DNA from 2 places in the Pseudomonas mohnii genome. Region 1 is predicted to be linked to the other one. Evidence: predicted binding sites of a transcription regulator. Region 1 holds the regulator's gene; the other holds the start of a gene.
The links. The regulator FliA, encoded in region 1, starts transcription of late flagellar genes. The targets are predictions, from matches to a motif close to CTAAAGTTTNNNNNNNNNNNGCCGNTAA.

Region 2: motA (flagellar motor stator protein MotA) is a predicted target of FliA. The motif match lies at 2,624-2,651, and genes of this name have one in related genera.

What each region holds. Positions count from the first base shown of each region.
Region 1 is NZ_FNRV01000001.1:1,755,277-1,760,468, reverse strand. It holds gene flhA (flagellar biosynthesis protein FlhA) at 1-750, shown strand, start outside; gene flhF (flagellar biosynthesis GTPase FlhF) at 762-2,090, shown strand; gene fleN (flagellar synthesis regulator FleN) at 2,207-3,037, shown strand; gene fliA (RNA polymerase sigma factor FliA) at 3,034-3,774, shown strand; gene BLV61_RS08280 (chemotaxis response regulator CheY) at 3,940-4,311, shown strand; gene BLV61_RS08275 (protein phosphatase CheZ) at 4,331-5,119, shown strand; gene BLV61_RS08270 (chemotaxis protein CheA) at 5,174-5,192, shown strand, end outside.
Region 2 is NZ_FNRV01000001.1:2,759,506-2,764,697, reverse strand. It holds gene asd (archaetidylserine decarboxylase) at 1-139, opposite strand, end outside; gene BLV61_RS12825 (rhodanese-like domain-containing protein) at 158-973, opposite strand; gene BLV61_RS12820 (HDOD domain-containing protein) at 1,016-2,554, opposite strand; gene motA (flagellar motor stator protein MotA) at 2,720-3,571, shown strand; gene motB (flagellar motor protein MotB) at 3,574-4,644, shown strand; gene BLV61_RS12805 (toll/interleukin-1 receptor domain-containing protein) at 4,694-5,185, opposite strand; gene BLV61_RS12800 (caspase family protein) at 5,185-5,192, opposite strand, start outside.

The DNA of each region.
Region 1 (5,192 bases):
ATCACCGCCAAAGATCCGGCTTTTGGCCTGGAGGCGGTCTGGATCGAAATCAGCCAGCGTGCACAGGCGCAATCGCTCGGCTATACCGTGGTCGATGCCAGTACAGTAGTGGCAACCCACTTGAACCAGATTTTGTACAAGCATTCGAGCGAGCTGATCGGCCACGAAGAAGTGCAGCAACTCATGCAGTTGCTGGCCAAAAGCTCGCCAAAACTGGCAGAAGAGCTGGTGCCGGGCGTGGTTTCGCTGTCGCAGTTGCTCAAGGTGCTGCAGGCGCTATTGGCCGAGCAGGTGCCGGTGCGGGACATTCGCAGCATCGCCGAAGCCATCGCGAACAATGCCGCCAAGAGTCAAGATACTGCCGCCTTGGTGGCCGCCGTGCGCGTCGGCGTATCCCGCGCAATCGTCCAAAGCATTGTAGGCACTGAGTCGCAGCTACCGGTTATCACTCTGGAGCCAAGGTTGGAACAAATATTGCTCAATAGTCTGCAGAAGGCAGGACAAGGCTCTGAAGAGGGCGTCCTGCTGGAGCCAAGTATGGCTGAGAAGCTGCAGCGCTCGTTGATCGATGCGGCACAGCGTCAAGAGATGCAAGGTCAACCGGTGATTCTGCTGGTCGCTGGTCCGGTTCGCGCGATGCTTTCGCGATTTGGCCGGCTGGCAGTCCCGGGTTTGCACGTGTTGGCTTACCAGGAAATTCCTGACAACAAGCAAGTGACCATCGTTGCGACAGTAGGGCCCAACGGCTGAGGTAGTGGTTTATGCAAGTTAAGCGTTTTTTCGCCGCCGATATGCGTCAGGCCATGAAGCTGGTTCGTGATGAGCTGGGCGCCGACGCCGCCATCATTGGCAACCGCCGTATCGCCGGTGGTGTCGAACTCACGGCTGCCCTGGATTACAAGCTGTCGGCGCTGGCCCCGCGTGTGCCGAACATGGAGCTTGAGGACGAGCTGCGCAAGACGCAATCGCGGATCGTCACCGCCCAGGCTGAATTGAGCCTGCGAGGCGATGGCGAGAGCGACATTGGCACCAATCGTCAATTGTTCGCCGGCTTGCCGTTGACCGCTGCCGAGCCGTTGATCGAACCCACGTATGCCGAACCCCGCCGTCCTGCACCCGCTGCTGCGCCAGCGTCGAGTGGTGTGGACCCGCGGGCGTTGGACTCCATGCGTTTCGAACTCAACAGCTTGCGTGAGCTAATGGAAGTACAGCTCGGCTCCCTGGCCTGGAATCAACTGCAAGGCAGTCGTCCGGATCAGGCGAACCTGTGGCGCCGTTTGCAGCGCATCGGCCTGTCCGGCCCGTTGTCGCGGGATCTGCTGGCGCTGATCACCGATATCGACGAACCCCGTCAGGCCTGGCGCATGCTGCTGGCGCACCTGGCGCGGATGATCGCTACGCCGGAAATGGAGCCGCTGGAAGAGGGCGGCGTGATTGCCATGGTCGGCCCCGCCGGCATGGGCAAGACCACCACCCTGGCCAAGCTGGCCGCCCGTTACGTGCTCAAGTACGGCCCGCAGAACATCGCGCTGGTGAGCATGGACAGCTTCCGCATCGGTGCCCAGGAGCAGCTCAAGACCCTTGGTCGGATTCTCAATGTGTCGGTGACCCATGTCGATCCGGGGCAATCCCTGGTGCAGGCGCTGGATCCCTTGCTGCGCAAGCGCGTGGTGCTGATCGATACCGCCGGCCTACAGGCCAGTGATCCGGCCCTGCGCATGCAGCTCGAAAGCCTGGCCGGTCGGGGCATCAAATCGAAAAATTATCTGGTTCTGGCAACCACCAGCCAGAAACAGGTTCTAACCGCCGCTTATCACAGTTACAAGCGCTGCGGGCTCGCCGGCTGCATCCTGACTAAACTGGATGAAACGGCCAGTCTGGGCGAGGTGTTGAGCCTGGCCATCAGTCATGAACTGCCGGTGGCCTACCTGACCGATGGCCCGCGGATTCCGGATGATGTGCATCTGCCGCGTCGTCATCAGTTGGTCAGTCGCGCCGTTAGCGTGCAAATGCAGGAAGAACCCAGCGAAGAAGCCATGGCTGACATGTTCGCTGACATCTACCACAGTCCGACAAAGCAGGTTGGCTGAGGTAAAAATGAATAGTTTTTGTACCTACATCGATGGTCTGCCATGCATTGTTCCGGTTGAGAACGCGCAGCCAGTAATGTGGCCTCCGTCTATGCAAGACAAGGTAAAGAAATAACATGGGCAGCATGCATCCCGTACAGGTGATCGCGGTGACCGGCGGCAAAGGTGGCGTCGGGAAGACTAACGTGTCAGTGAACTTGTCCCTGGCTTTAGCTGAGCTTGGCCGTCGCGTCATGCTGCTGGACGCCGACCTGGGGCTGGCGAACGTCGACGTTCTCCTGGGCCTGACACCCAAACGTACCCTGGCCGACGTAATCGAAGGCCGCTGCGAGCTGCGTGACGTCCTGTTGCAGGGGCCGGGCGGCATCCGCATCGTGCCGGCCGCGTCCGGCACCCAGAGCATGGTTCATCTGAGTCCGGCGCAACACGCCGGCCTGATCCAGGCCTTCAGCGACATCGGCGACAACCTCGACGTACTGGTGATCGACACCGCTGCGGGTATTGGTGACTCGGTAGTCAGTTTTGTTCGCGCGGCGCAGGAAGTCTTGCTGGTGGTCTGCGATGAGCCGACTTCGATCACCGACGCCTACGCCTTGATCAAATTGCTCAACCGCGATTACGGCATGAACCGTTTCCGGGTCCTGGCCAACATGGCGCAGAGCCCGCAGGAAGGCCGCAATCTGTTCGCCAAACTGACCAAGGTCACGGATCGCTTTCTCGACGTCGCCCTGCAATATGTCGGTGCCGTGCCTTACGACGAAAGCGTACGCAAGGCGGTACAGAAGCAACGTGCCGTCTACGAAGCGTTCCCGCGCTCCAAGTGCTCGCTGGCGTTCAAGGCTATAGCCCAAAAAGTCGACACCTGGCCGCTGCCTGCCAACCCGCGCGGACACCTGGAGTTTTTCGTTGAGCGCCTCGTGCAACAAACGGCAGGACCCGTGCTATGACCGCCAGCGGTTACAACCTTTACAAGAAGTCGGCACGTGATGCGCAGTACGAGTTGATCGAGCGTTACGCGCCACTGGTTAAACGCATTGCCTACCATTTGCTGGCGCGTCTGCCGGCCAGTGTCCAGGTCGAAGACCTGATCCAGGCCGGGATGATCGGCCTGCTGGAAGTGTCGGCCAAATACGACGCCAGCAAAGGCGCGAGTTTCGAAACGTACGCGGGCATACGAATCCGCGGCGCCATGCTCGATGAAGTGCGCAAGGGGGACTGGGCGCCTCGTTCGGTTCACCGCAACACGCGCATGGTCAGCGACGCAATTCGCTCGATTGAAGCTAAAACCGGCCGTGACGCTAAAGATCACGAAGTTGCGGCCGAACTCCAATTGAGTCTCGATGATTATTACGGGATTTTGAACGACACCCTGGGCAGCCGGTTGTTCAGCTTCGACGATCTGTTGCAGGACGGCGAACACGAAGGGCTGCACGAGGATGGCGCGAGTGCTCATCTCGAGCCGTCACGCGATCTGGAAGATGAACGCTTCCAGGCGGCGCTGGCGGATGCGATTGCCAATTTGCCGGAGCGCGAGCGACTGGTGTTGGCGCTGTACTACGACGAAGAGTTGAATCTCAAGGAAATCGGTGAGGTCCTGGGGGTTAGCGAATCTCGGGTCAGCCAGTTACACAGCCAGTGCGCGGCCCGCTTGCGGGGGCGTTTGGGAGAGTGGCGAGCGCGCTGAAGGCAGTGTGGGGGCACTGCGACGTGACTGGTGGGGTATTAACCGCGCCGGTCTCGATCCGTTGTACTCCGGACTGTTATTAAGTGCTTTGCCAGATTGATTGAAATGGCGCGTCCAGGTGCTGGGCGCGTTTTAGTCTGCTTGGAGGTCGAATTGGACAAGAACATGAAAATCCTCATCGTTGATGACTTCTCAACGATGCGGCGGATCATAAAAAACCTGTTGCGTGACCTTGGGTTCACCAACACGGTCGAGGCCGACGATGGCACTACTGCCATTCCGGTTCTCAACAGCGGGAGCATCGACTTTCTGGTGACGGACTGGAACATGCCTGGCATGACCGGTATTGATCTGCTGCGCCACGTGCGTGCCGATGAAAAACTCAAGCATCTGCCAGTGTTGATGGTGACCGCTGAAGCCAAGCGCGAGCAGATCATCGAAGCGGCCCAGGCGGGCGTTAACGGCTATGTGGTCAAACCCTTCACGGCCCAGGCGTTGAAAGAAAAAATCGAGAAGATTTTCGAACGCATTGGTTGAACTGCGCCACGGGGGAGCTATGGGACATAACGAATCATCGCAGGGCGATTTCGAATCGACCCTGAAAAAACACGCCGTCGAACTGGTCGCGAGCCTTGAAAAAGGCAGGTTCGGCGATGCTGTGCAATTGATCCATGAGCTCAACCAGACCCGTGACCGCGGCCTGTACCAGGAAGTGGGCAAGCTCACCCGCGAGCTGCATAGTGCGATCGTCAATTTCCAGATTGACCCGCACATGCCGCAAGCCGAGGAGGTGTCACAGATCACCGACGCCACCGAGCGTCTGGGTTATGTGGTCAAGCTGACCGAGGCCGCAGCCAACCGCACCATGGACCTGGTGGAAACCGCCACGCCGCTGGTCAACAGCCTGGCTGATGAAGCCCAGGCCTTGAGCACGGACTGGGGGCGGTTCATGCGTCGCGAAGTCGGGGCTGAAGAGTTCCGCGAGCTGGCCCGGCGAGTCGACGGGTTCCTGTCGCGCAGCAGCGCAGACAACCGCGCGGTGTCGAGCAACCTGAACGACATCCTGCTTGCCCAGGATTACCAGGACCTCACCGGTCAGGTGATCAAGCGTGTGACCCTTCTGGTCACCGAAGTCGAAAGCAACCTGCTCAAGCTCGTGCTCATGGCCAGTCAGGTGGACCGCTTCGCGGGCATCGAACATGACCGTGAAGCGATGCTTGCAGAAAAAGATCCACAAAAACATCTCTCTCAGGGTGAAGGTCCGCAGATTCATGCCGATAAAAGAGAAGACGTTGTGTCCGGTCAGGACGATGTGGACGATTTGTTATCCAGCCTGGGATTTTAGCGTTTTAGAATTTTAGGTTTTTTGGGTTTTTAGACCTGTAGGAGCACCCCCTTAATGAGCTTCGGCGCCGATG
Region 2 (5,192 bases), 1.0 Mb from region 1:
CCTGATAACGTTTGGCGAACCACGCGGTGAATGCATTCTTGAACCAGCGCACGCGGCATTCGGCGATGCAGCCGGCCAGTCGCGAGAGCAAATGGTGTGGCAGCAGGTACTGGCTGAGGATAAACAGACGCTTATTCATTAACTGTCCTTAAAAACCTTAAATCTCTACAGGGGTATCGGGGTGGTTGCCCCATTCGCCCCAGGAGCCGGCGTAGCCTTTGACCCGCGGATAACCGAGGGACTTGGCCACCAGATAGGTGAAGCCAGAACGGTGGTGAGTCTGGCAGTGGGTAATCACTTCTTTGTCTTTGCTGATCCCGAGTTGTTCGAGGATCTGCGGCATGTCGGTGCGGATACGCAGGTTCCGGGCCTTGTCCATGCCGGCGGTCCATTCGAAATTGACCGCGCCAGGAATGTGTCCGCCCTTGGCCGCCAGGACTTTCTCACCGGAGTACTCCAGCGGCCCGCGCGCGTCCCAGATCGCCAGGTCGGCGGCGCCGAGACGGCTTTGCAGGTATTCGCGGGTCGCGGTGGGTTCGTCGTGCAGGGTCAATGCAACCGGGCCACCCACAGCAGCGGGGACCTGGATCGACATGGGCAAGCCTTCTGCCAGCCAGGCCGTCAGGCCGCCGTCGACATAGTGATAGTTGCGGTGACCAATGACGTCCAGAAGCCAGATAAAACGCCCGGCCCAACCGCCGCCCTCGTCGTCATAAACCACGTAGACCGCATCGGGATTGTGCCCCAGCTCACCGAACAACGCTTCGAGTGCGGCTTGCGACGGCATCAGGCCTGGGGCGGGCGCCTGGCCGAGCTGTGTGCGTTTCGGATCGACAAACCGCGCACCGGGAATATGCCCTTCGGTGTAGCGGGCGCTGCTGGTCAGGTCCACCAGAATCAGATCACGGGCATCGAGGCGAGGGAGCAAGTCGCTCGGTTCGATCACCAGCGGCAAGCCAGAGAAGTCAGACATGTGAGGTCTCCAGAGCACAAAAGGGAGGATTGTAGCGCAGCGCTATTGGCCGCGGCGGCTAAAGTTATGCAGCGCTTTCTCGATGCACTGTGCCGTTTTGCCGAAGGCTTGCACGGTGATTTCCGAAAACGGCCCGCCGCCCTGATCCGCCACGACAATCATGATCACCCGGCCATTGTTGACCAGTGAGCGCAGCAGCAGGTGTTCGCCGCTGAACTGCGCGCGCAGGCCGTTGGGCAGCAGGGCTGAAAATTGTGCGTTGTTGGTCGGGTTAATCCGTACCTGGGCCTGTTGCGAAAGCAAGCGTTGCAGCACGGTGCTTTGGCTGACCGCAAAGTTCATCGCCGCCACTTCTTTGGGCAGTCCCGCCGTTTGGTGCACTCGCAGGTTGGCGTGGGTGCGGTCGGCCATCAGGATCATCACGCGGCGCATGCCGCAGGCGACGAGGGCGTCCCGGGCAGCGATGGTCAAGTGCATGGCATTGGTGAAGTGACTCGGTTCGACCAACAGCTCGGCGCATTGCTTGCGCCATTTCGCCAGGTCCTCGGCGGTGGGCGCGGGTGCCGGCAGCAAAGCGGCATGGACGCGATTCATGCCCCACGGCCAGATCAACGCTTCGGCGGGGTGCCAAAGGTCAGGCATGGCGTGATGGCGCGCACTGTTGGCGGCCTGCTGGTGCAATTGCTGTTGCACGTCTTCCATCGGTACTTGCAGGTATAGGCTGGTCAGATACTGCCACCGCTGGCTGTGCGGACTGTCCCAGGCCTGGTGCGCCGACAATGCCAGACCGTTGGCCAGCAACACGGTATTGGCCGGTTGATTGAGCCAGCGGCGCAGGGTCGGATCGTCATCGAGGCGGTTCTGCTGGCGCAATGGATGCTCGCTGTCGCGGGCAATGCGCAGAACCTTCACCAGTTCCCGTTGCTCGGTGAGCAGCAGACGGTAGCCCTGCTGCACCCAGATCGGCAGGCGCCATATGTCCGCCAGGGCCTGGCCGATGTCCAGCAGGCGTACGCCAAACAATTGCTTTTCGACCCTGCGCGCCGACTCGCCTTTATGAATGACCCTTAGTTCCCAGTCCTCCAGCAATTGCGGGTGAGTCAGGGCCAGTGGCCATAGCGGCGACAGAAACAACAGGCTGCCCCAGTAGATGTCCTGCCACAGGCGCGCCAGGCGACTGGCAAAAAAACCATTGGCCTGTTGCGTGGCGTGCTGGCTGATCATCTGCAACTGACGCAGGGCTTTGGGGATGTCGGTTTGCGGCAGTACGGGCATCCGGTCGAGCAATTCTTCAGTGCGTTTGAGGCCAAGGCGATTGATGGCGACCTCAAGGTTTTCCGCCGGCTCGGTCATGCTGCCATGGGTATGCCGGTTGGCTTCGCGGATCACGCTCAAGGCCAGGGGCGGGCTTTCCTGCATCAATTCGGCGATGTCGCGCAACGAGCTGCGATGGTCGCGAATGGCCAGCCAGACACGGTCATGGATGGCCTTGGGAACCGGCAGGCGCACATCATCCAGAAGCTTGACCCAGCCTTCGAGTGTGGTCGGTTTTGGAATTGGAACGTTCGTTTCGTTAACCATGGTGGAGGCGATCATCGTCAGCGTTAACTGTGCCCGGAGTGGGTCAAATTGGCTTTTCGCCTGAACTGGCTATAGTCTGGCGCAGTTTTGCCGATAAGTAGAAGAAGAGATTTTTTAACTTCCGAATATGACCTTGAACCCGACTCAGTAAGTGCTCTCCTACCTATGGCTAAAATTATCGGCATCATCGTCGTATTCGCGAGCGTGCTCGGCGGATACGTGCTCTCCCACGGCAAAATTGCAGCCCTGATCCAGCCTTTCGAGGTGATGATCATCGGCGGCGCGGCCCTCGGCGCATTCTTGCAGGCCAACCCCGGCTACATGACGATGCACGTGCTCAAGAAGTCCCTGAGCATGTTCAGCTCGCGTTTCAGCCACGGCTTCTACCTTGAAGTCCTGGGCCTGATCTACGAAATTCTCAACAAGAGCCGCCGTGAAGGCATGATGGCGATCGAAGGTGACATCGAAGATGCCGCCGCGAGCCCGATCTTCGCCAAGTACCCGGCGGTCCTGAAGGATGAGCGCATGACGGCGTTCATCTGCGATTACCTGCGCATCATGTCTTCCGGCAACATGGCACCTCATGAGCTTGAAGGGCTGTTTGACATGGAACTCTTCAGCCTCAAGGAAGACCTGGAGCATCCATCCCACGCCGTGAACGGCGTCGCCGACGCCATGCCCGGTTTCGGTATCGTCGCGGCGGTACTGGGTATCGTGGTGACCATGGCGTCCCTGGGCGAAGGTGACCAGAAGTCCATCGGCCTGCACGTGGGTGCGGCACTGGTCGGTACGTTCTTCGGTATTCTCGCCGCCTACGGCTTCTTCGGTCCGCTGGCCACTTCCCTGGCCCACGATTCCAAGGAAGAACTGAACGTCTACGAAGCCATCAAGGCCTCGCTGGTCGCCTCGGCTTCCGGCATGCCGCCATCGCTGGCCGTGGAGTTCGGACGCAAGGTTCTGTACCCGGCGCACCGTCCTAGCTTCGCCGAGCTGGAACAAGCGGTCCGCGGTCGTTAAGCATGGAGAACAATCAGCCGATAATCATCAAGCGCGTCAAGCGCTACGCCGGTGGGCATCACGGGGGCGCCTGGAAAATCGCCTTCGCCGACTTCGCCACGGCGATGATGGCGTTCTTCCTGGTGTTGTGGCTGTTGTCCACGGCGACGCCGGAGCAGAAGATCGCCATCGCCGGTTACTTCAAGGACCCGATCGGCTTCTCGGAAAGCGGCACGCCGTACATCATCGATCTGGGCGGCACGCCGACCCTGGCGCCGGAAAACACCCTCAACCCCGAGGTGAAGTCCCAGCCACAACCGGACAAGGTAACCGTCGACGCCGAACAGGTCGAAGGCATGGCCGAGATGGTCGAGAAGGAGCGTCTCGAACTGTTGCTGCAAGAGTTGCAGAACAAGGTCGAAGAGAATCCGCAGCTGCAGAAATTCAAAGACCAGATCATGTTCGAGATCACTCCGGACGGTTTGCGCATCCAGATCGTGGACGCCGAAAACCGGCCGATGTTCGACTCCGGCAGTGCTCGCTTGAAGCCGTATTTCGAAGACATCCTGCTGGCCATGGCCGACACCATCAAAGCGGTGCCGAACAAGATCAGCATCAGCGGCCATACCGATGCCAAGCCGTACACCGGCACCGGTGATTTCGGCAACTGGGAACTTTCGGCCAACCGTGCCAACGCCGCCCGCCGTGCGCTGGTCGCGGGAAGCTATCCGGATCAGCAGGTGGCGCGTGTCGTGGGGTATGCCTCATCGGCGCTGTTTGATCGTGAACATCCGTTCAATCCGATCAACCGTCGTATCGACATCATCGTGCTGACCAAGAAAGCCCAACGCGCCATCGAAGGCTCGCAAGGGGCCGAACCTGCCCCTGATGCCACGAAAGGAAGCGAGACGCCCGGAGCAGCGCCGGCTACCCCCGCCGATCCAAATGCGTTGCCGGCGGACAAGGAACCGCTGCCGGCCCACGAGCTTCGTGAGCGTCTGAATTTGTTCGAAGATCCGGCGCCGAAACCGTCAGCACCCGGGAGTGCGGCACCAGCCCCCGCCACTGCACCGGCCCCAGCGCCGAAGCAGTGATCCACAAAAAAGGCCGACATCGCTGTCGGCCTTTTTTGTGGGCGCGATTTCAGAAACCGCGAGAGATTCTGGATTTGAGGTCAGTATGAAAGCGATCGGCGTTAGTCCTGTTGACGCTTCGTACAGATTCGCTGCCGGTGAGCGATTCCAGTGACATCGAGCGTTTGAGTGTCGCTTCATCGCGATAGGCCTCGATGAAAAAATCGATGTCCTTTTCACGCGTCAGTTTCGGCCATTTATCGAGGTACAGCGGCAATTCTGTCGGTCCGGTCTTGAACGAGCAGATGCGCCGGTTGGTAATGGTCGCCTCGCCAATTTCGAACGGCACCCACCAGGACAGCGCGGTTTTTTCCGATACCACCGCCAGCAAATGCGTGCACTCACTGATATTGCGGGTGATTACGCCGGTGATGTCGTCGGTGGTCTGGGACTCTGGGTCCATCACATCCAGATAAGTTCTGATGTTGGCCTGCATCAGGCGGCTGTTGATGTTCATCGCATAGGCGCGATCCATGTGGCGGTAGCTGATAAACACAGGCATCAGAAAT